One region of the Streptomyces luteireticuli genome, then DNA from elsewhere that is predicted to be linked to it. Evidence: riboswitches for the same ligand, from Rfam matches in the RefSeq annotation. Region 1 holds a riboswitch; each other region holds the start of a gene.

Region 1 (9,508 bases):
GGTGGTGGAACGGAGTATCGGGTGGATCATGATGCACCGACGCCTCGCCCGCGACTACGAGACTCTTACCGCCAGCTCCGAGGCCATGATCCAGGTCGCGTCCATCGACAACCTCGCCAAGCGCATAACGGACGAGACCACACCAACCTGGCGAGGAACCTACTAGGGCATAAGCGGCAATCCGCCTAGATTAAACGCCCTCTGAGTGGAGGTTTCATCCTGGAATCCCCCGTGGCAGACCGATTCTGAAGAGCGGTCAGTGAGGCACGTGTGGTTTTCGTTCCTGTTGGTGCACCACGGCATCGGACTTGCGGCGCGTTATGCGCTTTGGGTTCCGACATCAGCCTTGGAGTCTGTCTCATTCAAGGATGCCCGGTCTCACCCAGGAATCGGCGAGTGGACCTCCGGGCCCTGGCGGTGGGTTCCCCAACGCGGTACGCCAAGAGTATGGGCGAACGCCGAGCGTATGGCAGCGATCTGTCCGATGACCGATGGGCCCTGGTGGAGCCGGTGTTGAGCGAGTGGCGTGCCAAGCGCCGCCAGGCCGGCATCCCCGGTGGGCGGCCACCGAAGTACGCGCTGCGGGACCTGCTGGATGCGATCTTGTACGTGGACCGCACCGGCATCCCCTGGCGCTACCTGCCCCACGACTTCCCGCCGTGGGAGACCACCTACCACTACTTCGCGTACTGGCGTGACGAGGGAGTCTTCGAGAAGCTGAACGGGCTGCTGCGGCACCGGCTGCGTGAGCAGGCCGGACGGGACGCCGAGCCGAGCGCGGGGATCATCGACGCGCAGAGCGTGAAGACCGCCCACACCGTCCCGTCCGCCACACAGGGCACGGACGCCGCGAAGAAGATCGTCGGCCGCAAGCGCAGCATCCTGACCGACACGCTCGGCCTGCTGCTGTTCGTGCTGGTCACTGCCGCCAGCGTGCAGGACTCCACCGCCGGCACACCCTTGATCAGGCAGGCCTCCCGGGCACACCGGCGGCTGCGGAAGATCTGGGTCGACGGCGGCTACCGCCAGCACCTCGTCGAGAGCGCCGCCCGGCTGGGCATCGACCTGGAAATCGTCCAACGCAAGCCCGGGACCAGGGGATTCGCTCCGATTCCACACCGCTGGCCAGTAGAGCGGACCTTCGGTTGGATCATGATGCACCGCCGTCTGGCCCGCGACTACGAGACGCTGACCGCCAGCTCTGAAGCCATGATCTACCTTGCAATGATCGACACCATGGCCCGCCGGATCACCGGAGAAACCACCCAAACCTGGCGCACCTCAACGCCCGAGGATGAGACACCACGCCCAGGATGAAACCTCCACTAAGAAGCGTCGGCGTCGCTTCCGTCCTCGTCCGCCCCCGGCCGCAGGCACTGCGCGTTCCGCAGCAGCCCCTCGATGACCTCGTCCATGTCGAGCCGTTTCTCGACCCGTTGCACATCGGGGACGCGGGCGCGGGTGGTGACCCGTTCCGGGGCGAGGAGCTTGCAGCAGTCCTCGTCGGGGAGGACGGAGACGGCGGCGGTGCCGATGGCCCGGGCCTCGTCGATGATCTCCTGTTTCTCCCAGCCCAGGAGCGGGCGGAGGACGGGCAGGGAGGCGGCCTCGTCGATGGTCGCCATGTTGGCGAGGGTCTGGCTGGCGACCTGGCCGAGGCTGTCGCCGGTGACGACGGCCTCGGCGCCGGTCCGCCGGGCGAGGGCGCTCGCCGTGCGGATCATCAGGCGCCGCTGGGCGATCACTTGGAGCTTGCCGGCGCCGGCGACGGCCAGCTGCTTCTGGGCCGTGCCGAGGGCGACGACATGGAGCCGGCCTCCCGGCTGGTAGCGGTTGAGTTCGCGGGCGAGGGCGTATGCCTTGTAGACGGAGGAGGCGTTGGTGTACGGGGCGCCGGTGAAGTGGACGAAGTCGCAGCGCAGGCCGCGGCGCATGGCGCGGTAGGCGGCGACGGGCGAGTCGTAGCCGCCGGAGAGCAGGACGAGGGCGCGGCCGCCGCTGCCCACGGGCAGGCCGCCCTGTCCCTTGTGGCGCTCCCACGACAGGTAGGTCTCGTGCCGGCCGACCTCGACGGAGACGCGGACGTCGGGTGTACGGAGGTCGACCGGCAGCCCGAGGGTCTCGTGGACAACGCCTCCGACGTGGCGTTCGAGCTGGGTGGAGGTGAGGGGGAAGTCCTTGTCGCGGCGGCGGGCGCGGACCGCGAAGGTGAGGCCGGGGCGTCCGGCGCGGAGTCCGTCCAGGGCGTCCAGCACGGTCGCGCCGATGTCCTCGACCGTGCTGGGCACCCGGACCGCGGGTTCCACGACGCTGAACCCGATGACGCGGAGGGCCCGTTCGACCAGTTCCGCCACGGGGACCTGCCCGCCGAGCACGGTCACGCTCTGGGTGGTCCTGATCCAGGTGGATCCGCCGACGCCGCGTAGGGCGTACCGCAGGTTGTCCTGCAGCCGCTGCTCGAAACGCTCCCGGTTGCGGCCCTTGAGGAACGTTTCGCCGGGCTTGAGGAGGACACAGGGGGCGGGCCGGGGGGATTCCCCGGTGGGGGCGGTCGGCTGCCGGGGCACGGAGTTCTCCTTCGCGCGTCGCGTCGCGGGCCCCGGGCGGGCGCGGAGGGCCCGGCGCGCGGTGCGGTGCGTGCCGGTGTGTTCCCCGCGTCGCCCTCCCTCGGGGCCACCGGTCGGACCGCGCGTGGCGGTCACGCGCGGGCAGCGGCAGGTCTTCGGACTCGCGGGCATCCTTCACTGACCTACTGGCCGTCGCTTCCCGGGGGCCTCGCGGATCCCAGTGCTCATGACGGCGGTCGTTCCCGCTCACCGCTGCGGGGCAGTCCCGGATTCCCACCGGGTTCCCTCTTGCGACGCGCCTGCCTGGCGGGCAGGGCGAACCGGCTGCGTCCTCCAGGTTAAGTCACAGCAGGCGTCCGCTGCCCGGTGTGTCAGTCGGCGACGGTCACCCGCTCGGGCCGGACGTGCGCGCTCCACTTCTCCTCGATGCGGGCGGCCTTCCACACCACCAGGGCGAGGATCCAGGTCGCCAGGAACAGCCCGACGACGACGAACCCGACGACGTTGAGGTCCAGGCCGGCGATCCAGTCCCAGAAGGGCCCGTGGAGACCGAGCTTGTCGGCGAGGAGGCCCAGGAGTTCGACGGTGCCGATGAGGAAGGCGACGGCGACGGACAGGCCGGTGACGGTGAGGTTGTAGTAGACCTTGCGGACCGGCTTGGAGAAGGCCCAGCCGTAGGCGAAGTTCATGAACGTGCCGTCGACGGTGTCCAGCAGCGTCATGCCCGCCGCGAACAGTACGGGCAGGCAGAGGATCGCGTACCAGGGCAGGCCGGAGGCGGCGCCGGAGCCCGCCAGCACGAGCAGGGCGACCTCGGTGGCGGTGTCGAAGCCCAGGCCGAACAGCAGGCCCAGCGGATACATCTGCCAGGGCCGGGTGATCGCCTTCGTCACCCGGCCCAGCAGGCGGTTCATCAGGCCGCGGTTGTTCAGCTGCTCCTCCAGCGCCGCCTCGTCGAAGTGGCCGGAGCGCATCCGCCGGAAGACCTTCCAGATCCCGGCGAGGATCACCATGTTGATGATCGCGATCGCGTAGAGGAAGGCGCCGGAGACGGTGGTGCCGATCCAGCCGGTGACGGCGTGCAGCCCGGAGCCCTCGTCCGCCACCGGCCCGGCCAGCTGCCGGACGCCGAGCGAGAGCAGGAAGGCGAGGGCGAAGACCACGCTGGAGTGGCCGAGGGCGAACCAGAAGCCGACCGACAGCGGCCGCTGTCCGGCGTGCATCAGTTTGCGGGTGGTGTTGTCGATCGCGGCGATGTGGTCGGCGTCGAAGGCGTGCCGCAGTCCGAGGGTGTAGGCGGTCACGCCGATGCCGATCCCGAAGGACTTCGTGCCCAGGCTGTAGTGCCCGGGGGCGACGAGCGCGACGAGCGTGAACCAGCCGACGATGTGCAGGGCGACGACGACGGCCGCCATCCCGCCGAGCCGTCGCCATTCGTGGCGCGATATCGCTCCCGAGACCCGGTGCCAGCGGGACGGTCGCAGGCCCGTGACGGTGGAAGAGCCAGTGGTCATCGCGGGTTCCCTTCCTTGGGCGTACCAGGAAGGGCACACCGTAGGCGCGGCCGATTTCCACCTGCAATACCTATGCAACAACGCATGGGAGCGCGCGGCAAGTGCGGGCGTGCGGCCGCCCGTTCGCGCCGGTGCACGGCAGTGCGAGGGGTCAGCCGCCCAGGCTCCAGGAGACGGTGTGGTCCGCCAGGGTCAGGGCCAGGAGGACGAGCAGGTCGGCTGCGCCCAGGGTCAGGCCGAGGAGGGCCCGGCCGCGGCGGGCCGTGCCCCGGGCGAGGGCGAGGCCGCCGAGGGCCAGGGCCAGCGGGCCGAGCACCACGTTGAAGACCAGCAGCCCCATCAGGCCCAGGACGAAGGCGGCGACGGCCATGCCGTCGGCCTGCGTACCGCGCGGGGGGCCGCTTGGTGCGCTTTGCGCACGGGGACGCCGGTCCGTCGTCGATGTCGTCATGTCAACGCCCCTCCGTCCGCGCCCGGTTGCGCTCGCGGAGCGCGAAGACCAGCAGCCACAGGGCGACGACGGCGGCGGCCGGCAGCAGGACCGGGAGCGGGGTGTGGGCCGCCGCGCCCATCAGGACGCCCATGACGAGGATGGCGGCCATGAGGAAGAACACGGGTCTGCACCTCCTTGAGTGAACAGTTGAAGAAACAGTCGTTCACTGAAATCAGCGTACTCGCGACTGGCAGGCCCTGGCAAACAGTTGTTTACTGACTCCATGAGCAGCAACACCCTCGGAACCCGCCAGGCACAGAAGTTGAGGACGCGTCGGGCCCTTCTGGACGCCGCTCTGCGGCTGTTGGAGGAGCAGAGCCTGAGCAGCCTCGGGCTGCGCGAGGTGACCCGCGTCGTAGGGGTGGCACCCGCCGCGTTCTACCGGCACTTCAGGGACATGGGCGACCTCGGCGTGGCCCTCGTCGAGGAGTCGCTCCACAGCCTGCACGGCATGTTCCGGAGGATCCTGGCCGGACAGGAGGACTCCGAGGAGCTCATCGACCGCTCCGTCGAGGTGGTCGCCGAGCACGTCCGCGCCCACCGGGCGCACGTCCGCTTCCTCGCCCGCGAACGCCACGGCGGCGTACGGGCGGTGCGCGAGGCCATCGCGGCGGAGCTGGAGCGCTTCGGCGACGAGGTCGCCGAGGCGCTCGGCGCGCAGGAGGCGTCGCGCGGCTGGAGCCGGGAGGACGTCCGGATGCTCGCCGGCCTCTACGTCGACCATCTCGTGATGACCGCGTCCGCGCTCCTGGAGGCGGCGCCCGGGGGCGAGGGCCGGATCGCGGACACCGCACGGCGGCAGCTGCGGCTGATCAGCCGCGGCCGCCGCCACTGGTAGGCGCGGGCGCCGCCGGGCTCAGCCGGTGAACCTGCCGAACTCGGCGCTGAATCCGTAGTCCTTCTGGTCCGGGATACTGGAACAGTTCAGCTCGACCTTGGCGCTGGCGCACGGGTGGTCGCGCTGGATCTGCCACATGGCCAGGCGGCCGATGTGCTTCTCGTTCGCCCACGTGGTCAGGCGGGCGGCGTCGTCGATGGTGAAGGTCTCCTCGGGCTGGTCGTTCTTCCCGAGCATCGGGGTGATGCCGACCTTCTTCCACAGATCGGCGTCGGAGGCCCCGGGGTGGAACGGCTTCAGCTGGTCGTGCAGGGCGGTGCCCGCCGATATCGCCGCCGCACCCATGTCCTTGACGGGGTGCCCGTAATCCATGGTCATGACGTTCCAGGTCCCGATCCTGAGGCCCTGGGCCACCGCGTCCCGGACGACCGCCAGGCCTTCCGCGGTCAGGCCGTCCTCCATGACGGGGAGGGTGTAGGAGATGTGGAGGGGCTGCCCCTTCGCGTCGTACTCCCGCTGGAGCGCGGCGAGGGCCTGGGCCCGGCGGGTGTTGGCCCGGGCGTCGAGGATGGCCGTGCCCTCGATGTCGAAGTCCAGCTTGGTGGCCTTGAGGCGCTCCACCACGCCGCGGTAGGCGGCGGTGAGCCGGTCCGTGTCGCCGATGGTCAGGGCGAGTTCCTGGTTGCTCGCGCCGCCGAAGGACACGACCACGTCGCCGCCGGCCCTGCGCAGCTTGTTGATCTGCGGCACGAGGAAGTTGCCGGAGACGGGCTGCGAGTGCTGCCCGGACCAGACGGGGACCGAGCCGTCCTGGGGGTCGGCCACGATGAAGGCCGTGGTGAACTGCCGGGCGCCGGAGGCCTGGTGGAGGGCCTCCAGGTCGGGCGTCGGATAGAGGCCGGCGTCCGCGTAGGGGGCGAACGGGGCGGCCTCCTTGGGGTCGCCGGGAACCGCGTCGATCAGCCGGTCGTCGGCCTTCCACTCCAGGACGATGCCGAGCCCGGCGGCCGGGACGTTTCTGCGGTAGCCGTCCTTGGGGGTGATCGTGACGGAACTGCCGTCCTGCACCACGGAGTCCTGCTCGTACTCCTGGGCGAGGATCTGCCCTTCGGGCAGGGTGAGACGGAGCTTCCAGCCGACGTCGGAGGTGTCCTTCCCCGGGGTGGGGAGGATCCTGTAGTGGTAGTTGCCGCCGGTGGACCAGTCCCTGTCCGGGGAGCCGGTCTGGTCGCCCACCCACTGCACGGACACCTTGTCGGCCCCCTCCAGCAGCACGGCCCGCAGCGGGTCGGGGGCGGCGGCCGGTCTCACGGCCTCCGCCCGGACGGTGTGCTCCGCCGTCGCGGGGGCGGCGGCCGACGGGCCCGCCGTTCCCGCGACGGCGGCCAGCAGGACGGGGGCAGCGGCCGCGGCGGCCAGAACCGGGCGCACTCGCATGGTTCCTCCTCGTGGGGGGTGGCACGGCACGGCGGCATCCCGCCGGCCGCGGATTCGGTTCCCCGTTCAACATGCTGATCACCCCCGGGGGAGGCCGATTCCCGCCACGAGCGGGCCGTCCGCCGCCCCGAACGCGCCACATGCCCCACAGGAGCCTCCCGAGGAACCGGAGTTGCCCCGGGATTCGCAAACAGGCACCCTTTCCGGCCGACCCGTTCCGGACAGCGTCCGGGCCCTGGCGACGGTATTGGTATAGACCGCAGCCCCCGGGGTGCGACGGGGGCTTCGCTTCCGGAACCCTTCCGGAGGGAGTCCGAAGGGAACGGGGGCCGCCGGCCCGGGCACGGCACCGGGCGGGCGCACAGCGGATCGGCACCCCGGCGGCGGACCGTCAAACCACGGCAAGATCAGCAATAAGGGTGCAACCGAACCCTGTGCGAACGAGAACAGATATTGGCCGAAAGTCAGGGCGAACAAGGGAAGTTCGCGCGATCGTCGGACCGTCCGTGACGGACCGCCCCCGTCACGCGAACAGGGCCCGGACGCGCCGGACGGGAAAGGTCGGTACGACACTTCCCGCCGGCGCGGCCGGGCCCCGGGCCGGGCGCACATGCCGTCACACGAGCCCTCGACCGGTCGTCGTCCGGTCGCGGGGGCGCGGAACAGGCTTCAGCGCTCCCTTACTGGGGACACGAGTCGCCACAGTGGCAGGCGCGACCCTGCTGGCAGCCACAGGTGCAGCCGGGGCCGCAGTTGCAGCTGGCGCTGGGCGTGGCGATGTCCGTCAACTGAGCACTGTTCACCATGAGTTGATCCTCCTTCCGGCCGGCCGGACGCCGGCCTGCGACGATCTTGGCTGAGCTCGAAGCCCTCAGTCTGCAATCGATCTCACGGGACTGGCTGCACGTTTTCCGGCCATGCGCGCGGTCCCGTGCGGAATCCATCCCTCAGCACCACCGGTCGCGACCGCCCGCGACACCGGTGAACCACCGCCCCATCAGGGCATCCGCCGCGCCGGACAGGACCTTCCCTCCCCCGCGCGCATGCAGCGAGTAACCGACTACACACACTTCGCCCAAGAGCGCGAATCAGCCATCTCTTACCTCCGAACTTTCCACGCATAGCCGGAAACTGACTACTGAATGCGAGCCTCCACTCTTCGGAGGCCGTCCGGCGGCGACCCCGAGAGCCCTCTCCACCGCCCTCCGCACCTCAGGAAACAGCGGCCCCGACCAGCCCTGAGCTGCCCGGAAACCCCGGAATTAAAGATTCCGTCATGATCGATTCACGCCAACTCGCAGCGCATTACGGTCCGTTTGGCAACGGTAATCGGGGACAGTCCGATAATCGGTGCCCAGGCTGGCCGAAGATCACCGCATGAGTCAGAATCCAGTTCGAGCCGTACTCCTTACAGGTGACTCACTGTGCGTGGGGACCTGTCAGCGGACGGCATGGATGCAGAGGGGCCGCCACCACGCCACCCACTTCACATGGGGCGCGTGACACGGGGATCCACTATGCACAGGTTCAGTGGGTCAAGGGGGAATTTCCGCACATGCCTGGATTAAAGTCGCCGAGCGCCCCTGCGCGCACGCGACTTGGACTGGTCCTGCTGGTCCTCGCCACCGCGCAGCTGGTCATCTCGCTCGACTTCAACATCGTCTACGTCGCCCTGCCGAGCATCGGCTCGGGGCTGGGCTTCTCCGGTCAGGACCTGCAATGGGTGGTCAGCGCCTATGTGGTGGCCACCGGAGGGTTCCTGCTGCTGGGCGGACGGGCGACGGATCTGCTCGGACGGCGCCGGGTCTTCGTCGTCGCCTCGCTGCTGTACGCCGTCTCGTCGCTGATCGGCGGTCTGTCCGGCTCGGCGGGCGTCCTGGTGGCGGTCCGCGCGGTCCAGGGCATCGGCGGGTCCCTGCTCTTCCCCGCCACCCTCTCCCTGATCAACACCCTCTACGAGGAGGGCCCCAGCCGTAACCGGGCCCTGTCCGTCTGGGGTGCCGCCGGCGCGGGCGGGCTGTGCTTCGGCTCGCTCCTGGGCGGCGTCCTGGTGGACGCCTTCGGCTGGCCGTCCGTCTTCGTGGTCAACGTCCCCCTCGCCGGCGGCCTGGCCCTGGCGGGGTGGCTCCTCTTCCCGCCGGACGAACCCCTGGCCCGCCGGGGCGACTTCGACCTCCTCGGCGCCCTGACCGCCACCGGCGGCATCACCCTGCTGGTCTTCGTCCTCGTGCACGGCCCCGAGGCCGGCTGGGGCAGCAGCACCGTCCTGGTCAGCGCGGTCCTGGCCCTCCTCCTGCTGGTGCTCTTCGCCGTCGTCGAGAAGCGCACCCGTGACCCGCTCACCCCGACCCGGCTGTTCCGCAACCGCGGGCTGCTCGGCGCGATGGCGATGACCGCACTGTTCAACGCGACGTTCAGCTCGGTCCCCTACTTCCTGACCGTCTACTTCCAGACCGTGCGCGGCTACAGCGCGATCGGCACCGGACTCGCCTTCCTGCTGCCCGCGGTGGTCGTCGCCGTCGGGACGCAGGCCGGGGAGAGAGCCGTGGCCCTCCTCGGAGTGCGGACCATGCTCGTCGGCGGCCTGGCCGTCGGGGCCGTGGGCGTGCTGACGCTCGCCCTGTCCTTCGACGACCACGGTTCCTATCTGCGCCTGGTG
Region 2 (9,508 bases), 4.4 Mb from region 1:
GGTACAGCCGCGCCTCGGGGGAGTTGATGTGCTTGTAGAGCGTGAGCACCAGGTTGTTGGCCACGATCGAGTCGCCGGTCGCGAAGAACGCGACGAGGCGGCCGATCAGGTGCTGCTCGCCCGGGGAGAGCTTGGCGAGGTCGGCGACGTCGGAGTGGAGGTCGACCTCCTCCACGGTCCAGGTGTTCTTGATCGCGTCACGGTAGCGGTCGTAGAAGTCCGGGTACCGCATGGGCCGGAGGGTCAGCTCGAAACCGGGGTCGAGCAGGTTCTTCGTACGACGTTCGGGGGCGGTCGTCATTACTGGCATGCCTCGCAGGACTCGGGGTTTTCCAGGGAGCAGGCGATGGCGTCGGCGTCGGGGGCCGACTGCTGGACGGGGACGGTGGCGGCGGTGCCGGCCGACCGCGCGATCCGGGTCGCCGGGCGCGAACGCAGGTAGTACGTGGTCTTGATGCCCTGCTTCCAGGCGTACGCGTACATCGAGCTGAGCTTGCCGATGGTGGGCGCGGCCATGAACAGGTTGAGGGACTGGCTCTGGTCGAGGTACGGCGTACGGGCCGCGGCCATGTCGATCAGGGAGCGCTGGGGGATCTCCCAGGCGGTGCGGTAGAGGTCGCGCACCTCCTGCGGGATCCACCGCATGTCCTGGACCGAGCCGTTGGCGTCGGTGAGCGCGTCGCGCGTGGTGCGGTCCCACACGCCGAGCTTCTTCAGGTCCTCCACCAGGTAGGTGTTGACCTGGAGGAACTCACCGCTGAGCGTCTCGCGCTTGAACAGGTTGGAGACCTGCGGCTCGATGCATTCGTAGACGCCCGCGATGGACGCGATCGTCGCCGTCGGGGCGATCGCCAGCAGCAGCGAGTTGCGCATGCCGACGGCGGCGATCCGGGCGCGCAGCGCGTCCCAGCGCTCCGCCCAGGTGGGCTCGGTGTTGGGGTAGTGGTCCGGGTGCAGCACACCGCGCGCGGTGCGGGTGGCGGACCAGGCCTCGTGCGGGCCGTGCCGCTCGGCCAGGTCGGCCGACGCCTCGTAGGCCGCGAGCATGATCCGCTCGGAGATCCGGGTGGACAGCGCCTTCGCCTCGGGGGAGTCGAAGGGCAGGCGCAGCCGGAAGAAGACGTCCTGGAGGCCCATCAGGCCCAGACCGACCGGCCGCCAGCGGGAGTTGGAGGCGCCCGCCTGCTCGGTCGGGTAGAAGTTGATGTCCACGACGCGGTCGAGGAAGGTCACGGCGGTGCGGACGGTGCGGTCCAGCCGCTCCCAGTCCATCTCGCCGTCCTCGCCCAGGTGGGCGGCCAGGTTGACCGAACCCAGGTTGCAGACCGCGGTCTCGCCGTCGTTCGTGACCTCCAGGATCTCCGTGCAGAGGTTGGAGGAGTGGACGACCTTGCCGGGCTCGGCGGTCTGGTTGGCGGTGCGGTTGGCGGCGTCCTTGAACGTCATCCAGCCGTTGCCGGTCTGCGCCAGGGTGCGCATCATCCGGGCGTAGAGCACCCGCGCCGGGATGGTCTTGACGGCCTTGCCCGCGGCCTCGTACGCGCGGTACGCGGCGTCGAACTCGTCGCCGTACAGGTCCACCAGGTCCGGGGTGTCCGCCGGGGAGAACAGCGACCACTCGGCGTCCGCCTCGACCCGGCGCATGAACTCGTCCGGGATCCAGTGCGCGATGTTGAGGTTGTGCGTACGGCGCGCCTCCTCACCGGTGTTGTCGCGGAGCTCCAGGAACTCCTCGATGTCCGCGTGCCACGTCTCCAGGTAGACGCAGGCCGCGCCCTTGCGCCGGCCGCCCTGGTTGACGGCCGCGACCGAGGCGTCGAGGGTGCGCAGGAACGGCACGATGCCGTTGGAGTGCCCGTTGGTGCCGCGGATCAGCGAACCGCGCGAGCGGATGCGGGAGTAGGACAGGCCGATGCCGCCCGCGTGCTTCGACAGCCGCGCCACCTGGTGGTAGCGGTCGTAGATCGAGTCCAGCTCGTCCAGCGGCGAGTCCAGCAGGTAGCAGGACGACATCTGGGGGTGCCGCGTACCGGAGTTGAAGAGCGTGGGGGAGGAGGGGAGGTACGAGAGCGTGCTGGTGAGGCGGTAGAGCTCGGCGACGTCCTCCAGCGCCCGGACGGAGGCTTCTTTTGAATCAGCAGTCTCGGCGAGGCCGCAGGCCACGCGCAGCAGGAAGTGCTGCGGGGTCTCGATCACGTTCCGGGTGATCGGGTGGCGGAGCAGGTAGCGGCTGTGCAGGGTGCGCAGGCCGAAGTAGCCGAAGCGGTCGTCGGCGCCGTCGACCAGGGCGGCGTCCACCAGCGCGTCCAGCCGCTCGGCGTGCTCGCGCACGAACGCGGCGGTGTCGTCGGCGATCAGGCCCTCGCGGTGCCCGGTGGCGACCGACGCGGAGAAGGAGACCGCGCCCTGCCCGCCCGCCTCCTCGGCGATGGCGAGCGTGAGGAGCCGCGCGGCGAGCCGCGAGTACTCGGGCTCCTCGCCGATCAGCCCGGCCGCGGCCTCGGTGGCCAGCGAGCGCAGTTCGGCCTCGTCCGACCCGGCGTGCCGGCCGCGCAGCGCGGCGGCGGCGACCTTGCCGGGGTCGGTGGCGGGCAGGTCGGCGGTGAGTTCCGTCAGGGTGCGCAGCAGCGCGGTCCCGGGAGCGTCGACGGACTCCTCCGCCTGCGCTGAGACCGGATCGACGGGCGCGATCGTCACGTGTTGCTCTCCCTCACTCGGCTGGAGGCCGCTCGGGAGCGCACGGGGCCGCACACGGGCATGCGGGGCGCGTACGTGACGTACGGAAGCATGCGCGCAGGCGTCCACCGGCCCAACCCTCGAGGCCCGGACGTGGTTCGACACCGCACACCGGCGGCGGGCCGGCGAGGGCGTACTGTCGGCAGGTCCTCGGACTGCGGCGTGGGTGCAATATCTCCACACGTACACCGTTGCGGGACAGTTCCGGATTTCCACCGGATTCCCCTGCGGCGACAGCGAGGACGAGCATACATCTAGTGCTGCCCGTCGCGTGTACCCCCACATGTTGTGTCGGCGCGTCATGAGACGGTCGCGGAATGTGCTAGACGGTGGCGTGTTCGCGGGTGCGACGGCCGGAGAGGCCGCGGGGGGCGGGGGAGGGCGGCCCCGCTTCACGGAAGCGTAGGGGCGGTGCGCGGGCGGCCGTTCGCCCGTCACCGGCCGCACTGACTTTTGTCATCTCCGGCCGGTGACGGGCGGACCTGCCGCCGGAGGGCGGGGGAGGGAATGATCGTGGGTGTTGGACGGGACGGCGACACCACGACGGGGCGGACACCATGAGCGACACGGGGGCGGACACGATGAGCGGCACGGGGGCGGGCACGATGAGCGGCACCATCACCGAGCAGCAGGCCGGGGCCGGGCAGGGCGCGCTCGATCCGGAGCTGAAGCCGCTTCCGGTGTGGTTCTTCGCCTTCGAGGGGGCCATGGGGGCCGCCTTCGACTTCTACAAGGCGTGGGACGGGGCCTGGATGGTCCTCGCCGCGCTCGGGGCGGTGAACATCGCGGTGGGGCTGACGGTCCTGCGGCGGCGCAGGAAGCTGCTCAAGGCGATGCTGAAGAACTCCCGCGCCCGGAAGATCCTCTTCGGGCTCATCGGGCTGCGGGTCGCGCTGCACGTCGTGCTCGGGGCCGTGGGTGCCACCGTCGAATCGGCGGCCGGTCATCTGGCCCTGGGGCTGGTGATGTCCGCGCTGACCGTGGGGCTGCTCTGGTTCGACCAGCGGGTCTCCTTCCGGGCGCTCGGTCTGACGCCTTCGGGTGCCGCCGCCTGACAGGGGGAGGGGGACGGCCGGGCCCGTGGGCCCGGCCGTTTCTCAGTGGCCGCCCGGTGCGCCCGCCGTGGCCGGGGGGAGCTCCACGGCGACGTCGGGGTCGCCCGCGTCCGCCGTGTAGTCGGAGGGCTTCGTCTCGTCCACGCCGTCCGGGGCCTTGAGGGCCTTGAGGACGAGCGTCAGGACGACGGTGACGGCGACGTTCAGGACGAAGGCCGTCAGGCCGATGTAGCCCTTCTCCCCGATGAAGGGGATGAGGTTGGTGTTGCCGAAGTGGTCCTGCGTGGCGCTGGGGGTGTCATAGGCGCGCCATGTCCCGTAGACCATCCCGACGGCCCAGCCGGCCAGCAGGGCCCAGCGGTGGAACCAGCGGGTGAACAGGCCGCCGACCAGGGCGGGCACGGTCTGGAGGATCCAGATGCCCCCCAGCAGCTGGAAGTTGATGGCCACCGACTTGTCCATGGTGAGGACGAAGACCAGCGCGCCCACCTTGACGAGGAGGGAGGCCAGTTTGGACACCTTCGCCTCGTTCTCCGGCGTCGCGTCCTTGCGCAGGAAGTCCTTGTAGATATTGCGGGTGAAGAGGTTCGCCGCGGCTATGGACATGATGGCGGCGGGGACGAGGGCGCCGATGCCGATGGCCGCGAAGGCCACGCCCGTGAACCAGTCGGGGAACATGTCGTCGAAGAGCTGCGGAATGGCCAGCTGGCCGTTCTTCACCTTGATCCCGGCCGCGACCGCCATGAATCCCAGCATGGCCAGCAGGCCCAGCATCAGCGAATAGAGCGGCAGGATCGTGGTGTTGCGCCGGATGACGTTCCGGTTCTTGCTGGAGAGGACCGCCGTCACGGAGTGCGGATAGAGGAACAGCGCCATCGCGGAGCCCAGTGCGAGCGTCGCGTAGGCCCACTGCGCGTCCGGTCCGGAGGCGAGGGCGCCGCGCGGCTTCCCGGTCGCCGGATTCTTCGTGGAGAACGCCTCGCCCGCCTTGGCGAAGATGTCGTGGAATCCGCCGAGCTTCATCGGGATGTAGATGATGGCGACCGCGATGACGATATAGATCAGCGCGTCCTTGACGAAGGCGATGAGGGCGGGGGCGCGCAGTCCCGAGGAGTAGGTGTAGGCGGCCAGGACACCGAAGGCGATGAGCAGCGGCAGGTCCTTCATGAACCAGTTGGAACCGCCGCCCACGCCCATCACGTCCAGCACCGCCTGGATGCCGACGAGTTGGAGCGCGATGTAGGGCATCGTGGCGAGAATGCCGGTGAGGGCGAGGGCCAGGGAGAGCCCCTTGGAGCCGAACCTGCCGCGCACGAAGTCCGAGGACGTGACGTAACCGTGGCGGTGGGAGACCGACCACAGCCGCGGCAGGAAGGTGAACACCAGCGGATAGCAGAGAATGGTGTAGGGCACGGCGAAGAATCCCGCCGCCCCGCCCGCGTAGACGGCCGCCGGAACGGCGACGAAGGTGTACGCGGTGTAGAGGTCGCCGCCCAGCAGGAACCAGGTGATCCAGGTTCCGAAGGAACGCCCGCCCAGCCCCCACTCGTCGAGGTTGTCCGCGTTCTCCGCCCGCCGCCATTTCGCGGCCATGAATCCCATGACCGTGACGGCGAGGAAGAAGAGGATGAACACGGTGAGGGCGACTCCGTTGACGCCGTGCCTCATCGCCCCTCACCGGCCTTCCGGGCCCGCTCGTTGCGTCGTACGAGGACGTACGCGACGGTGGTCAGCGCGGTGGATATGAGCACCCAGAGCATCTGGTACCAGTAGAAGAACGGAATGCCGATGAACTCCGGTGTCAGCCGGGCGTAGGAGCCGACCCAGAGCATCGCCCCGAACGGCAGGGCGAGACAGACGCCCGCCACGATCAGCGGGAGGGTCACGACAGGTGTGCGCCGGTCCCCGGCGGGTGGTTCGGACATGCGATGGCTCCGTCCCCGTGTGGTGAACGCGCAAGCACGGCGCGATCACTCGCGTAATGCGCACGAAATCTAGGGGAGGGACCGTCCGGGCGTCACCCCCTGTCCGGATATCGGTATGAGAACGTCAAGTTCCGCCGGGAGGTGGGCCGTAGGCTTCCGTGCATGACGCATGAACCTTTTGACCTCGTCATCTTCGACTGCGACGGGGTGCTGGTGGACAGCGAGCGGATCGCCGTCCGGGTGGACGCCCGGATGCTGGCGGACCTCGGGTGCCCCTTCACGGAGGAGGAGATCGTCGAGCGGTTCCTGGGGGCGGCGGAGGGCGAGCTCGTCCGCGCGGTGGAGGAGCGGCTCGGACGGAAGCTGGAGCCGGGGTGGTGGAAGCCGTACCAGCGGTGGTACCAGGAGGCGTACGACGCGGAGTTGACGGCCGTGGACGGGGTCGCCGAGGCGCTCAAGGAGATCACGCTCCCCGTCTGCCTCGCCTCCAACGGCGGCCACGAGAAGATAGCCCGCAACCTGCGCACGACCGGACTCCACGACCACTTCGAGGGACGCGTCTTCAGCGCCCGGGACGTGGCCCGGGCCAAGCCCGCCCCGGACCTCTTCCTGCACGCGGCCCGGACGATGGGCGTGGAGCCCTCCCGGTGCGCGGTGGTGGAGGACAGCCGCTACGGGGTGCGGGCGGCCCGGGCCGCGGGCATGCGGTCGTTCGGCTACTGCGGCGGCCTCACTCCGGCGGAGTGGCTGGAGGGGGAGGGGACGGTGGTCTTCGACGACATGCGGAGCCTGCCCGAACTGCTGCTGGACCCCCCGGATTTCCGCTTCCGCAGCAACGGCAGCAGCGCCAACGACGCGGCGCACAGGGCGACGTCGAAGCCCAGCGCCGCGGCCATCCCGTGCCCGTAGGCCACGGCGTCACCGCGCGGGGCCCCGCCCAGCACCCCGTAGTACAGCGTCCCCACCACCGCCACCCCGACCGCCCCGCCCACCTGTTGGCCGGTGGACAGGACCCCGGAGGCCATGCCCGCCTCGGCCGGGGCGACCCGCGACAGGACCGTGCCGATGAGCGGCGTCACCAGCAGGCCGTTGCCCGCGCCGGTCAGGGCCAGACCGGGAGCGAGGTGCCAGGGGGACAGGGAGCCGCCCGCGAGCAGGACCGCCGCGATGCCGGTCGCGTGGCCGAGGGCGGAGAGCAGCGCGCCGCGGACCAGGAGGCGGTGGCCCCGCCGGGCCAGACGGCCCGCCGCCACGCTGGCGGCGAAGAACGCCGCGGCGAAGGGGACGTAGACCAGGCCCGCGCCGAGCGTCCCCAGCCCCAGCCCGTCCTGGACGGTCAGCGAGAGCACCAGGAACGAGGAGTTGATGCCCGAGTAGGTGAGGAGGACGAGCGCGATGCCGACGGCGAAGGGGCGTTCCCGCAGCAGCCCCGGGCGCAGCAGCGGCGTCCGCGCCCGCCGTTCGACCGCGGCGAAGCACCCGAACGCGGCCGCGGCCGCGACGGGGCTCAGCCAGGTCCACCACGGCCAGCCGCGCTCCCGGCCCTCCACGAGGGGCACCACGAGCAGGCCCAGGGCGACGGTCAGCACGCCCGCGCCGGGCAGGTCGGGACGCCGGCCGCTGCCCGGAGCGCGTGACTCCGGTACGCGGACGGCGGTGAGGACGAGCGCGGCCAGCCCCACCGGCACGTTCACCCAGAACACCGGGCGCCACGACGTGCCGAAGAGGTCCGCCGCCACCAGCAGCCCGCCCAGCAACTGGCCCGCCACGCCCGCCGCACCGATCACCGCGCCGAGCGCCCCGAGCGCCCGCGCCCGCCGCTCCGCCGGGACGAGCACCTGGATCATCGAGAAGACCTGGGGGAACATCACCGCCGCCCCCAGCCCCTGCACCAGCCGGGCCGCGATCAGGGCACCGGCCCCGGGGGCCGCGGCACAGGCCGCCGAGGCCAGGGTGAAGACGGCCATGCCGGTCAGGAACATCCGTCTGCGGCCCAGGAGATCGCCGAGCCGGGCGCCGGTGATCAGGGCGATGGCGTAGGTGAGCTGGTAGCCCGCCAGGATCAGCTGGACGTCGGCGTCCGAGGCGTGCAGGTCCCGCTGGATCGCGGGCGCGGCGACGAGGACGACGAAGGTGTCGAGCACGGCCATGAAGACGCCGGTGAGCAGAACGGCGAGGGCGGTGACGGGCGAACGTGGGGTCCGGTTCATGACCTTGACCCTCGCCCGGGCAACCGGGCCGCTCCAGAGGGGAATTATGCTGGTGGCGGCAGTACCCCCCTGAGCCGGAGGAACCATGGGGAGCGCGATGGCGGACCGTGAACACCGGCGCGCGCTGGCCGGGTTCCTGCGCTCGCGCCGCGAGCGGCTGAGCCCGGCCGACGCCGGACTGCCGGCCGGCCCGCGCCGCCGCACCCCCGGACTGCGCCGCGAGGAGGTCGCCCTGCTCTCGGGTGTCAGCGTCACCTGGTACACCTGGTTGGAACAGGCCCGCGAGATCGGCGTCAGCCGGCAGGTACTGCACGGGCTGGCGCGTGGGCTGCTGCTCTCCCCGGCCGAGACGCGGCACCTGTTCTCCCTGGCGGGCGAGGCACCGCCGGACGGGGCCCGCCCGGAGCCGGCGCGCGGGCCCGGCCCCGCGCTGCGCCGCCTGGTGGACGCGCTCGACCCGCACCCCGCGTATCTGGTCTCGGCCACCTGGGACCTGCTGGCCTGGAACCGGGCCGAGGCCGGGCTGGTCGGCGACCCGGCGAACTGGCCCGTGCCCGGCCGGAATCTGCTGCGGCGGGTGTTCCTCGACCCCGCGATGCGCGACCTGCTGGCCGACTGGCCCGGCCAGGCGCGCATGCTGCTGGAGCAGTACCGCGCCGCGGCCGACCGGCACGTCGGTGACGCGGAGTTCGCCCGGCTGACGGACGAACTGTGCGAGCGGAGCCCGGAGTTCGCGCAGTGGTGGCGTACGCACGACGTCGCCGAGTTCCGGCCCGTCCGCCGGGAGTTCGACCATCCTCGGCTGGGGCGGCTGTCCTTCGACTATGTGAAGCTGGCCGGGGTGGACGTGCCCGGGGTCACCCTCGTCTCCTGCATGCCGGCCGACGAGGCGACCGCGCGGCGGCTGCCGGAGCTGAGCGCCCTCGGCGCTGCGGAATCGTGACGGGGCGTCATACGAAGTCGGCGTGGAGTGTGGACGGCACCTCGGTCACGTACTCCGACGCCGGTCCGTGGCCCGCGCGCAGCTGTTCCAGCAGCTCGTTCTGCGGGCGGTAGAAGCAGGAGCCGCACCGCTCGGTGCCCAGGGGGTCCGTCGCCTCCCAGGCGGCGCGGGCGTCGCCGTCGAGGGCCTCCGCCCAGCCGTCCGCGACCACGTCGCCGGTCCGGTAGTGGCTGTCGGTCCGCACCTGCGGACAGGGGTAGAGGTGGCCGTCGGCGCCGACGGTGGCGGTGAAGCGGCTGTAGTGGCAGCGGTGGAAGCGGCCGTTCGCGGGGTGGTCGCGGTCGTGAGGGGCGAGATGGACCTCGAAGTCCCGGGTGACGAGGAGGGCGGCCTCGGTCAGTGCGGCGGTCGCGTCCGGCGCGGCGGTCGCGTCAAGCGCTCCAGGTCCGTCGTGCGCGCCGGGTGCGGCCTCGAAGCGGATGTAGTGCGCCCCCGCGCCGCGGGCCGCGCGGGCCGCCCCGAGGATGCCGGTCCGGTTCCGTGCGCCGATCACATAGTGGAAGCCGATGCGGAAGTCCGGGTCGATGGCCGACTGCCGCAGCCGGCCGACGTCGTCGAGGAGCGTCGCGTCGTCCGCGA
Region 3 (9,508 bases), 5.9 Mb from region 1:
TTCCAGGGTTCGGAGCTCCTCACCCGCCGCGGCCGGACATGGGCCCGGCTGCTCTCCGGGATCGGCATCGCCAACGTCGCCTACCTGGGCTACATGGTCCTCAATCTGCCCGTGTCCTACGCCGGCGGACCGCCCCCCGCGGACATGCCCGGCTATCTCCGGCTCCTGCCGTAGGCCCGAGGGAACAGGAGCCAGACCCATGGAACTCTCCCAGGTCCCCGTCGCCCCCGCGCGGCTCCCCCTCCTCGGTCACACCATCCCGGTCCTCACCCGCCCCACGGCCTTCTTCACCTCGCTGAGCTCCCTCGGCGGCATCGTCCGGATCGGCGTGGGACCGTCCCGCGCCTACGTCGTTACCGACCCGCTCCTCGTCCACTCCCTGCTCGTGAAGCAGGCGGACGCCTTCGACAAGGGCCGCCTCTTCGACAAGACCCGGCCCTTCCTCGGCAACGGCCTCCTCACCTCCGCCGGTTCGTTCCACCTGCGGCAACGCCGTCTGATGCAGCCCCTGTTCAGCCCTGCCCGGATCACCCGCTACGCCGACCGGATGGCACGGCAGGCCCGTGCCATGACCGCCGCCTGGCAGCCCGGCACCCGCGTCGAACTGGCCCAAACCCTGGAGGAATTGGCCCTCACCATCGTGGTCGATGCGCTGCTGTCCACCACCGCGTCGCCCCGGGCCGGTGCGGAGATGCGGCGCTCGCTGCGGACCGTGCTGCACGGCGTGACCACCCGTACCTTCCTGCCCGACTGGTGGGAGAGGCTCCCCACGCCGGGGAACCGGCGCTTCGACGCCGCCGCCGAAAGGCTCCGCGGCTCCCTGGACGAACTCGTCCGGTCCACGCCCCCGTCCACGGATCCGGACGGCGGAACACTGCTGTCCGTCCTGTTGGAGGCCCCCTGTAACGCCCCTTCCGGCGAAGTCGACGCACAGGTACGCGTCGACGTCCAGGTACGCGACGAACTGGTCTCCCTGCTCGCCGCGGGATTCGAAACCACCGCCGCGGTGCTCACCGCGGCGCTCTACGAGATCGGCCGGCACCCCTCGGTGGAGGACCGCCTGCACACCGAGCTGGACGAGGTCCTCGGCGGAACCCGGGCGGTCACCCACCGGCATCTCCCCGGACTGCGCTACACCCGCTGTGTCATCGCGGAGACCCTGCGGCTGTACACACCGGGCTGGCTGATCACCCGGCGCGCCGTACGGGACGTGGCGCTCGGCGGCGTCCGGCTCCCGGCGGGAACCTCCTTGTTCTTCAGCGCGGAGGCGATCCACCGGGATCCCGCCGTCTATCCCGACCCCGAGGCCTTCGCCCCGGGCCGCTGGCTGGACCGTACGGTCAGGGATCTCCCTCCCGGTTCCTACATTCCGTTCGGAGCGGGGAACCGGCAATGCATCGGCAACACCTTCGCGTTGACGGAAATGGCCGTGATCCTCGCGTCGGTCTGTTCCCGGTGGCGTCTGCTGCGGACGACCGACGCCGCACCCGACGTCATCCACCGCGCCATTCACCGGATCAGCCGTCTCGAAATGATCGCGCAGCCACGGCCCGACGACCGGGCCTCCCCGCCCTGACCCCGGCGGCCCGCCTGCTCCGTCCGGGCGGGCGCTCGTGCCCCGGCGGCGACGGCGGTCGTTGTGCCGCCGGGGCCGGGCGACGGACAGGAGCCGACCGTGGTACGGGGACGGGTGCGGGCCGTGCTCGCGGAGCCGAACTTCCGGCTCTATCTGGCCGGGCAGGGGCTGAGCCTCGTCGGGACGTGGATGCAGGCGGTGGCGCAGCCATGGCTCGTGCTGCAACTGTCGCATTCGGGAACGGTGCTGGGGCTGAGCACCGCCGCGCTGTTCCTGCCCGTGCTGCTGCTGGGCCCGTACGGCGGGCTGGTGGCCGACCGGGCGCACAAGCGCCGGCTCCTGTTCCTCACCCAGGCCGCGTTCCTGCTGCTGGCCCTGGGGCTGGGGGTGCTCACCGTGACCGGGGCCGTGCGGCTGTGGCAGGTCTTCGTGATCGCCCTGCTGATGGGGGTGGTGAACGCGGTCGACACCCCGACGCGCCAGACGTTCGTCCCCGAACTGGTCGGCCGGGCCCTGATCCGGGACGCGGTCTCCGTCAACAGCGTCATGGTCAGCGCCACGCGCGCGATCGGTCCCGGGGTGGCGGGAGTCGTCATCGCGGTGGCGGGCGCGGGCGTCTGTTTCCTGGTCAACGCCGCGAGCTTCGTCGCGGTCCTCGCCTCGCTGGCCCTCATGCGCGCCGGCCGGCTGCGGCCGACGCCGCCGGTGGCCCGGGAGCCGGGGCAGGTCAGGGAGGGACTGCGCTATGTGCGGGGGCAAACAGGGCTTTGGGCGCCGCTGCTGATGCTGGCCGTGGTCGGCACGCTGGCCTACGAGTTCCAGGTGGTGCTGCCCCTGCTGGCGGTGGACGATCTGCACGGCGGTTCCCGGACGTACGGATACATGACATCCGCCATGGCGCTGGGGGCGGTCGCCGGCGGTCTGGCCGTCACGCTCCGGGGACGGGCGGGGGTGCTGCCGCTCACCTGCGCGGCGGCCGGGTTCGGCCTCGCGATCCTCGCCGCGTCCCTCGTCCCGACGCTCACGGCGGAGCTGGTGGCGCTGCCGTTCGTGGGTGCGGCCGGCACCTTCTTCCTGGCCACCGTGAGCACCACGCTCCAGATGACCAGCCAACCGCGCTTCCGGGGGCGGGTGATGGCGCTGTGGTCGGTGATGTTCATGGGCAGCACGCCCGTCGGGGGGCCGGTCGTCGGCGCGGTCGCCGACGTGCTCGGGGCCCGTGTGGCCCTGGGGCTCGGCGCGCTCGCGTGCGCCCTGGCCACCGTCGTGGGGCTCGTGGTGCTCCCCCGACTGCCGCCCGATCGGCGGGTGTTGCCGCACATCGCGCCGGAGGAGGACGGGCCGGGAGCCGGGCGGCGGTGACGCCTCCGGGTCCCGGCGGTACGGGGTCTCAGCCCTCCGCGGCGGCCGACCGCGCCGCCCACCTCTCCTCCACCTTCGCGAAGCGCCAGTACGCCAGGGCCGCCGCCCAGACGACCACGAACAGGCCGACGATGACGAAGCCGACGTTGTCGAGGTTGAGCGCGGCGATCCAGGAGCTGACCGGGTCGTCCATGTCGAGCTTCTCGTGGAGGACGCCGACCAGCTCGATCGTGCCGATCAGGAAGGCCACGGCGATCGACAGACCGGTGATGGTGAGGTTGTAGTAGACCTTCCGGACGGGGTTGGAGAACGCCCACTGGTAGGCGAAGTTCATGAACGTGCCGTCGAGCGTGTCGAAGAGGCTCATGCCGGCGGCGAAGAGCAGCGGCAGGCAGAGGATCGCGTACCAGGGCAGGCCCGCGGCGGCGCCGCTGCCGGCCATCACCATCAGGGTGACCTCGGTGGCCGTGTCGAAGCCGAGGCCGAAGAGGAAGCCCAGGGGGTACATCTGGCCGGAGCGGGTGATGGACTTGGTGAAGCGGCCGAGGATGCGGTTCATGAAGCCGCGGGAGTCGAGGTGCTGCTCCAGCTCCCGTTCGTCGTAGCGGCCCTGGCGCATGGCGCGGAAGATGCGCCGGATGCCGACGAGGGCGACGAGGTTGAGCGCGGCGATGAGGTAGAGGAAGCCGCCGGAGATGCTCGTGCCGACGACACCGAGGGTCTGGTGGGTCGTGGAGTCCTCGTCCATCAGCTTTCCGGCGAGCTGGGTGCCGCCGCTGACGAGCAGCGTCAGGAGGACGACGACGCTGGAGTGGCCGAGCGCGAACCAGAAGCCGACGGAGACGGGACGCTTGCCGTCCGCCATCAGCTTGCGGGTGGTGTTGTCGATCGCCGCGATGTGGTCGGCGTCGAAGGCGTGCCGCATGCCGAGGGTGTAGGCGGTGATGCCGAGGCCGACGCCGTAGACCTTGGAGCCCACTTCGTAGTGGTTCGGGACGACGAGCAGGAAGAGGACGCCGAAGGCGACGACATGCAGGAGGGCTATGACGCCCAGCAGGACGGCGGTGCGCACGGTGTCCTCGCGGCGCCAGCGGAACGAAGGCGCCCGGACGGCGGTCGCGGTGCCGCCGGGGGCAGCGGTGGGCAGGGTCATCTGAGAGTCACGCTCCAGCACCTCGTGGAATCCGTTCGTGAGATGCCGTGGCCGGTCTCCTGGCTGACGGGTTCGTTCGCGCCCGCCCCTGCCTTCCCGGCAGCCGGATGCTGCCAGTGGCTCCGCGCGCGCCGTGGGGAGGTCCCCGGCCGGGCACGCGGAACGGGACGGTAACTCCCCGATCACAGTGGCGAGGGCCGCTCCGGACTCGGAACCAAAGGCTCCTCACCGGTCTTCCCGAACACCACGGCCGGGCCACTGTAGCGCCCCCGTCTGCGCGAATGCGGCGAGAGTGGCGATTGTCATGCTCTGCGCAGCGGAACCCCTCCCACCGGTCACGACCCGCCGCGCACGAGTCTTGACTCGGTGGTGACCCCGGCGCCACAGTCACCGCACCCCACCGCGCTACGAGAGGCAGGCACCGCCATGGCAGACGGAGCGAACGAGCCGGACGGGCAGGTCGGATTCGTCCGCCGGATCGGGCTGTTCCAGGCGACGGCCATCAACATGAGCCAGATGTGCGGCATCGGGCCCTTCGTCACCATCCCGCTCATGGTCGCGGCGTTCGGCGGCCCGCAGGCCGTCATCGGCTTCCTCGCCGGGGCGGTGCTCGCGCTCGCCGACGGGCTGGTGTGGGCCGAGCTGGGGGCCGCCATGCCGGGCGCGGGCGGCAGTTACGTCTATCTGCGGGAGGCCTTCCAGTACAGAACCGGCAAGTTGCTGCCGTTCCTGTTCGTCTGGACGTCGATGCTCTACCTCCCGCTGGGGATGGCCAGCGGCGTCATGGGCTTCACCCAGTACCTGGGCTATCTCTGGCCGGGCATGAGCCAGTTGGAGGGCGACCTCGTGGGGCTCGCGCTGATCGTGGGCATCGTCGCGCTGCTGTGGGGCCGGGTGGAGAACATGGCCCGGATCACGACCGTCATGTGGTGCGTGATGATCGTGGCCGTCCTCCTCGTCATCGTCGCCGCGTACGCCAACTTCAGCCCCGGCCGCGCCTTCACATACCCCGCGCACTCCTTCGAGCTGACGTCCAACCACTTCTGGATCGGCTTCGCGGCGGGGCTGACCATCGGCATCTACGACTACGGGGGCTACTGGACCACGGCGTACATGGGCGCCGAGATCAAGAACCCCGGCCGCAACCTGCCCCGTTCCATCATCTGGTCCATCCTCGGCATCATGGCGATCTACCTGCTGCTCCAGGTGGGCACCCTGGGCGTCGTCGACTGGCAGGACATGCTCGACCCGGACAACATGGCGTCCACGTCGGTCGCTTCGGCGGTGATGGAGCGGACCTGGGGCAAGGGGGCCGCCGACGCCGTCACCGTACTGATCCTCGTCACCGCCGTCGCCTCCGTCTTCACCGGGCTGCTCGGAGGGTCCCGCATCCCCTACAACGCGGCCCGGGAGAAGGTCTTCTTCCGCCCGTTCGGCACGCTGCACCCGCGGCACCGCTTCCCGGTCCTCGGCCTGCTGACGATGGGGGCGATGGGCTGCGTCGGCTATCTGATCGGCCGTCACACCGATCTGGCCACGCTCATCCAGCTGTTGACCACGGTCATGGTGCTGGTGCAGGCGCTCGGCCAGATCGCCGCCGTGACCGTGCTGCGCCGCCGCCAGCCGGGGCTGCGGCGGCCGTACCGGATGTGGCTGTATCCGCTGCCGAGCCTGCTGGCGCTCGCCGGATGGCTCGTCATCTACGGCTACGCGGACCGGAACTCGCCGGGCCGGCACCCCATCGAATGGTCGCTGGCCTGGTTCGGCGCGGGGTGCGCGGCGTTCGTGCTGTGGGCCCGCCGCGAGCGGATCTGGCCGTTCGGTCCGCGGGAGATCCGCGAGGAGTTCCTGGAGCGGGGCGGCGAGGACCCGGCGCCGGAGGCCGACGCCGACCCCGGTCCCGTGGAGCCGACGCCCGCCTGACGGGCCGTCCGACCCCTTGACATCCGGCGTCGCGCGTGGACCGTCGTACACGACCCGGACTCGGGGCTTCGGACCGTACGGTGATAGAACGGCACCCATGCCCCCGACCACCACGACCGCTCCCCGCACGCCCGGCGCAGGACCCCGCCGGCTCTTCTGGCACCGGCTCATACTCGGGCTCTGGTACCGGCCCGTCGAGGTCCTCGACGAAGCCCGGGACCGGAGCGTCTGGGGAGCCGCCATGTTCCTGTGCCTGCTGTGCGGGGCGCTGGGCACCCTGGCCAAGGACTCCTTCTGGGCACAGTGGGACGTGAGCCCGTCCCTCGCCCTCCAGGCGATGGCCATCGGCTCGGCCGCCGTGCTGTTCGCCAGCGTCCTGCTGGGCCTGGTGACCCACGCCATCGCCCGCCGCCTCGGCGGCAACGGCCGTATCGGCCCCACGGCGAGCCTGTTCGTCCTGATCTTCTGGGCCACGGACCTGCCGCGCCTGGTCCTCGACGTCTGGCTCTCGGCGAGCTCCGTCCCGGTCCGCGCCGCGGCCTCCGTGACGACCGCCTTCGGCTGCGCGCTGGCCACCCTGCTGATCCGCGGGCAGCACCATCTGTCCACGCGCAAGGCGGTGGCCTCGGTGAGCATCCAGATGATCGCGGCGGTGGCGCTGCTGAAGTTCCCGCCCGGCAGCGGGTGAGACGGCGGGTCTCCTTCCGTACCCGGCCGTCGGCCCGGCGACTCCCGTCGCCGGGCCGGCGGCCTTCTTCGTGCCCGCGTCACGTCCCCGCCCTTCCCCCGCCCCCGCGTTCGCGAACGCCGGACGGCCCGGGGGTCCCGCACGGCCCGGCGGACCCCGTTTCTTGATCGTTCCCTGGGGCGAAGCAAGTCCCGGATGGGGTGAACGGCCACGCGAGGGTGAATCGCACAACGGCCGCTCCGGCCTCCCTCTTGGGATTGCTGGGCCGTTGACGTCCCTTCGTACTCACGACCGACGGACCGCCCGTGCGGGCCCGTGACGTAGCCCGTTAGGGCGCCGTTTCCCGAGCGCATGTTCCGGTGCGAGGTCAACGAGGAGGCGCAGTGCATCACCGTCACGGCGGTCACACGCACACCACTGGCAGGCTGTTGTTAATCGAACGCGTCGGTTTCGAACACGGCGGCCCGGGCGACGGCCTCCGGCCCGGGGAGGCCGCGTGAGCACGCGGGAGGACACCGGGTCGGATGCGGGATCGGAGTCGGAGCGGCTGCTCTTCGGAGGGCCGCTGGTGCACGACGCGGGGTGGGCGCAGCACGAGCGCCGGTATCTGGAGATGTCGCTGTGGGCGATGGCGAAGCGGCTGCCGCACCTGGTGGCGACGACCGTCCGGCTGGCCCGGCGGGCGGACCGGCGGGCGCTGCGCACCGTGGGGGTCTCGGAGCTGGTCCGGGGAGTCGCCCAGGCCGTGGCGCTGGTGGCGGTGAACAGCGTGCTGGCCGCCGTGACGCTCACCGGGAGCGTCCAGCACCGGCTGTGGCTGGCGACCCCGGCGATGGTCGCGGCGGCGCTCGCGTCCGCGGTCGGGGCCGTGGCGCAGTCGTTCTCGACGTCGGGGCAGGGGCGGCTGGAGCCGAAGGTCGAGCGGGTGGCGACCGAGATGTATCTGGAGCACGTCGTCCGGGTGGAGATGGCGGCGATCGAGGACGCCGCGTTCCACCGGCTGCTGGACTCCGCGCAGTACGGGGCGTCGTCGGCCCGCCGGATGATCCACTACTGCACGGCGGTGGTCGGGGCGCTGATCTCGTTCGTGGCGGCGGCCGGTGTGCTGACCGTGCTGCATCCGGTGCTGCTGCCGCTGCTGGTACTGATGACGGTGCCGCGGTCGTGGGCGTCGTTGCGCAACTCCCGGGCGCGGTACACGAGTTTTCTGCGCTGGGTGCAGCACTCCCGGGCGGGGCGGCTGTTGAGCCAGACGCTGACGAAGACCGGACCCGCGCCGGAGATCCGGGTGCACGGCGTCGGGCCGTTCATGCTGCGGCACTTCCGCGGCATGTCGGAGAGTTCGGAGGCCGAGCAGACCCGGCTGGCCCGGGACGCGGCCCGGGTGCGGCTGCTGGCCGCCGCCCTGACCGGGCTCGCCACGGCGGCGACATACCTGGCGCTGATCGGCCTGCTGCTGACCGGGGTGATGGACCTGTCGGTGGCGGGCACGGCCGTCCTGGCCACGCGGGCCGGGGCGCAGAGCCTGTCCACGCTGGTCCTCCAGGTCAACAACCTCTACGAGGAGGCCGGGTTCATGGGCGACCTTGAGCGGCTGTGCGAGGAGTCCGCGAAGCGGGCCATCCCGGTGGGCGGACTGCCCGTGCCGGAGGACCTCTCGGAGATCCGCTTCGAGAACGTCACCTTCTCCTACCCGCGCGACGAGGCGGACGAGGCGTCCGTGGAGAAGGTCGCGCTGCGGGACGTGAGCCTCACCGTTCCGGTGGGCAGGGTCGTCGCGCTGGTCGGCGAGAACGGGTCCGGGAAGAGCACGGTCTCCAAGCTGCTGGCCGGGCTGTACCGGCCGACCGGCGGGCGCGTCCTGTGGGACGGGGTGGACGCGGCGGAGCTGGACCGGGCCCAACTGTTCGCCCGGATCGCGATGGTCAGCCAGGACTTCCACCGCTGGCCGTTCACGTTCCGGATGAACATCGCGATCGGCCGCGCGGACCGGCCGCCGGCGCGGGAACGGCTGGCCGAGGCGGCGGAGCACTCCGGCGCGGACCGGGTGGCGGAGGAACTGCCGCGCGGCTGGGACACGTTGCTCGCCCGCGGCTACGTGGGCGGGCACGAGATCTCCGGCGGCCAGTGGCAGCGGATCGGCATCGCGCGGGCGCGGTACCGGGGCGGGCGGATCCTCATCGTCGACGAGCCGACGTCCGCGCTGGACGCGCGGGCGGAGCTGGAGGTGTTCGAGCAGATCCGGAAGCTGGCGGACGGCGGTCAGACGGTGCTACTGATCACGCACCGGCTGGCGTCGGTGCGGCACGCGGATCTGATCCATGTGCTGGAGCGGGGGCGGCTCCGGGAGAGCGGGACGTTCGAGGAACTGCTCGGGAAGCGGGACGGGTTGTTCCGGGGGATGTACGAGTTGCAGCGGGCGCAGTATGCGGGTGGGGTTCCGCGGCAGCGGAGCGGGGGTGGTGCCGATGTGACGCGGTGACCGGCGTTGGGCCGGGGGTTTTTGCCCCTGGCCCGCCCTTTCACCGTTTCTTTGCGCTCCGCGCGGGTTGTCCTCAAGCGCCGGACGGGCTGTTCAGCCCGTCCGGCGTTTGAGGACGAACGCGGCGCAGCCGCGTTGCGGGCCGAGGGGCGGAGCCCCGGAAGAAACGGTGAAAGGGCGGGCCGGGGGCAAAACCCCCGCCGCCCACCGGGCGCACGCCACACCAACGCCCCCAAAAGCCAAAGGCCCGCCCGGTGCGACGGGGGATGCACACCGGGCGGGCTCGATGTCTTTTCTACCTCATCAAGGATGGGCCATGCATCA

What was found. A riboswitch is a leader RNA that binds a small molecule or an ion and turns the genes downstream of it on or off. The one in region 1 is predicted to bind cobalamin.
Region 2: it holds a riboswitch for cobalamin, as region 1 does, so the genes downstream of both, AB8735_RS24735 (ribonucleoside-diphosphate reductase subunit alpha) here and thiI (tRNA uracil 4-sulfurtransferase ThiI) in region 1, are expected to answer to the same signal.
Region 3: it holds a riboswitch for cobalamin, as region 1 does, so the genes downstream of both, AB8735_RS31420 (HoxN/HupN/NixA family nickel/cobalt transporter) here and thiI (tRNA uracil 4-sulfurtransferase ThiI) in region 1, are expected to answer to the same signal.

What each region holds. Positions count from the first base shown of each region.
Region 1 is NZ_CP167927.1:1,127,501-1,137,008, forward strand. It holds gene AB8735_RS04775 (IS5 family transposase) at 1-166, shown strand, start outside; gene AB8735_RS04780 (IS5 family transposase) at 448-1,317, shown strand; gene thiI (tRNA uracil 4-sulfurtransferase ThiI) at 1,326-2,567, opposite strand; cobalamin riboswitch at 2,717-2,857, opposite strand; gene AB8735_RS04790 (HoxN/HupN/NixA family nickel/cobalt transporter) at 2,939-4,015, opposite strand; gene AB8735_RS04795 (hypothetical protein) at 4,233-4,532, opposite strand; gene AB8735_RS04800 (hypothetical protein) at 4,534-4,695, opposite strand; gene AB8735_RS04805 (TetR family transcriptional regulator) at 4,798-5,412, shown strand; gene AB8735_RS04810 (chitinase) at 5,431-6,849, opposite strand; gene AB8735_RS04815 (MFS transporter) at 8,405-9,508, shown strand, end outside.
Region 2 is NZ_CP167927.1:5,496,789-5,506,296, forward strand. It holds gene AB8735_RS24730 (ribonucleotide-diphosphate reductase subunit beta) at 1-301, opposite strand, end outside; gene AB8735_RS24735 (ribonucleoside-diphosphate reductase subunit alpha) at 301-2,697, opposite strand; cobalamin riboswitch at 2,860-3,003, opposite strand; gene AB8735_RS24740 (hypothetical protein) at 3,294-3,791, shown strand; gene mctP (monocarboxylate uptake permease MctP) at 3,834-5,459, opposite strand; gene AB8735_RS24750 (DUF3311 domain-containing protein) at 5,456-5,716, opposite strand; gene AB8735_RS24755 (HAD family hydrolase) at 5,879-6,625, shown strand; partial or broken gene AB8735_RS24760 (MFS transporter) at 6,703-8,013, opposite strand; gene AB8735_RS24765 (helix-turn-helix transcriptional regulator) at 8,024-8,869, shown strand; gene AB8735_RS24770 (radical SAM protein) at 8,877-9,508, opposite strand, start outside.
Region 3 is NZ_CP167927.1:6,991,713-7,001,220, reverse strand. It holds gene AB8735_RS31435 (spirocyclase AveC family protein) at 1-174, shown strand, start outside; gene AB8735_RS31430 (cytochrome P450) at 200-1,576, shown strand; gene AB8735_RS31425 (MFS transporter) at 1,676-2,938, shown strand; gene AB8735_RS31420 (HoxN/HupN/NixA family nickel/cobalt transporter) at 2,967-4,091, opposite strand; cobalamin riboswitch at 4,123-4,355, opposite strand; gene AB8735_RS31415 (APC family permease) at 4,518-6,014, shown strand; gene AB8735_RS31410 (YIP1 family protein) at 6,112-6,702, shown strand; gene AB8735_RS31405 (ABC transporter ATP-binding protein) at 7,199-9,184, shown strand; gene AB8735_RS31400 (cytochrome P450) at 9,506-9,508, opposite strand, start outside.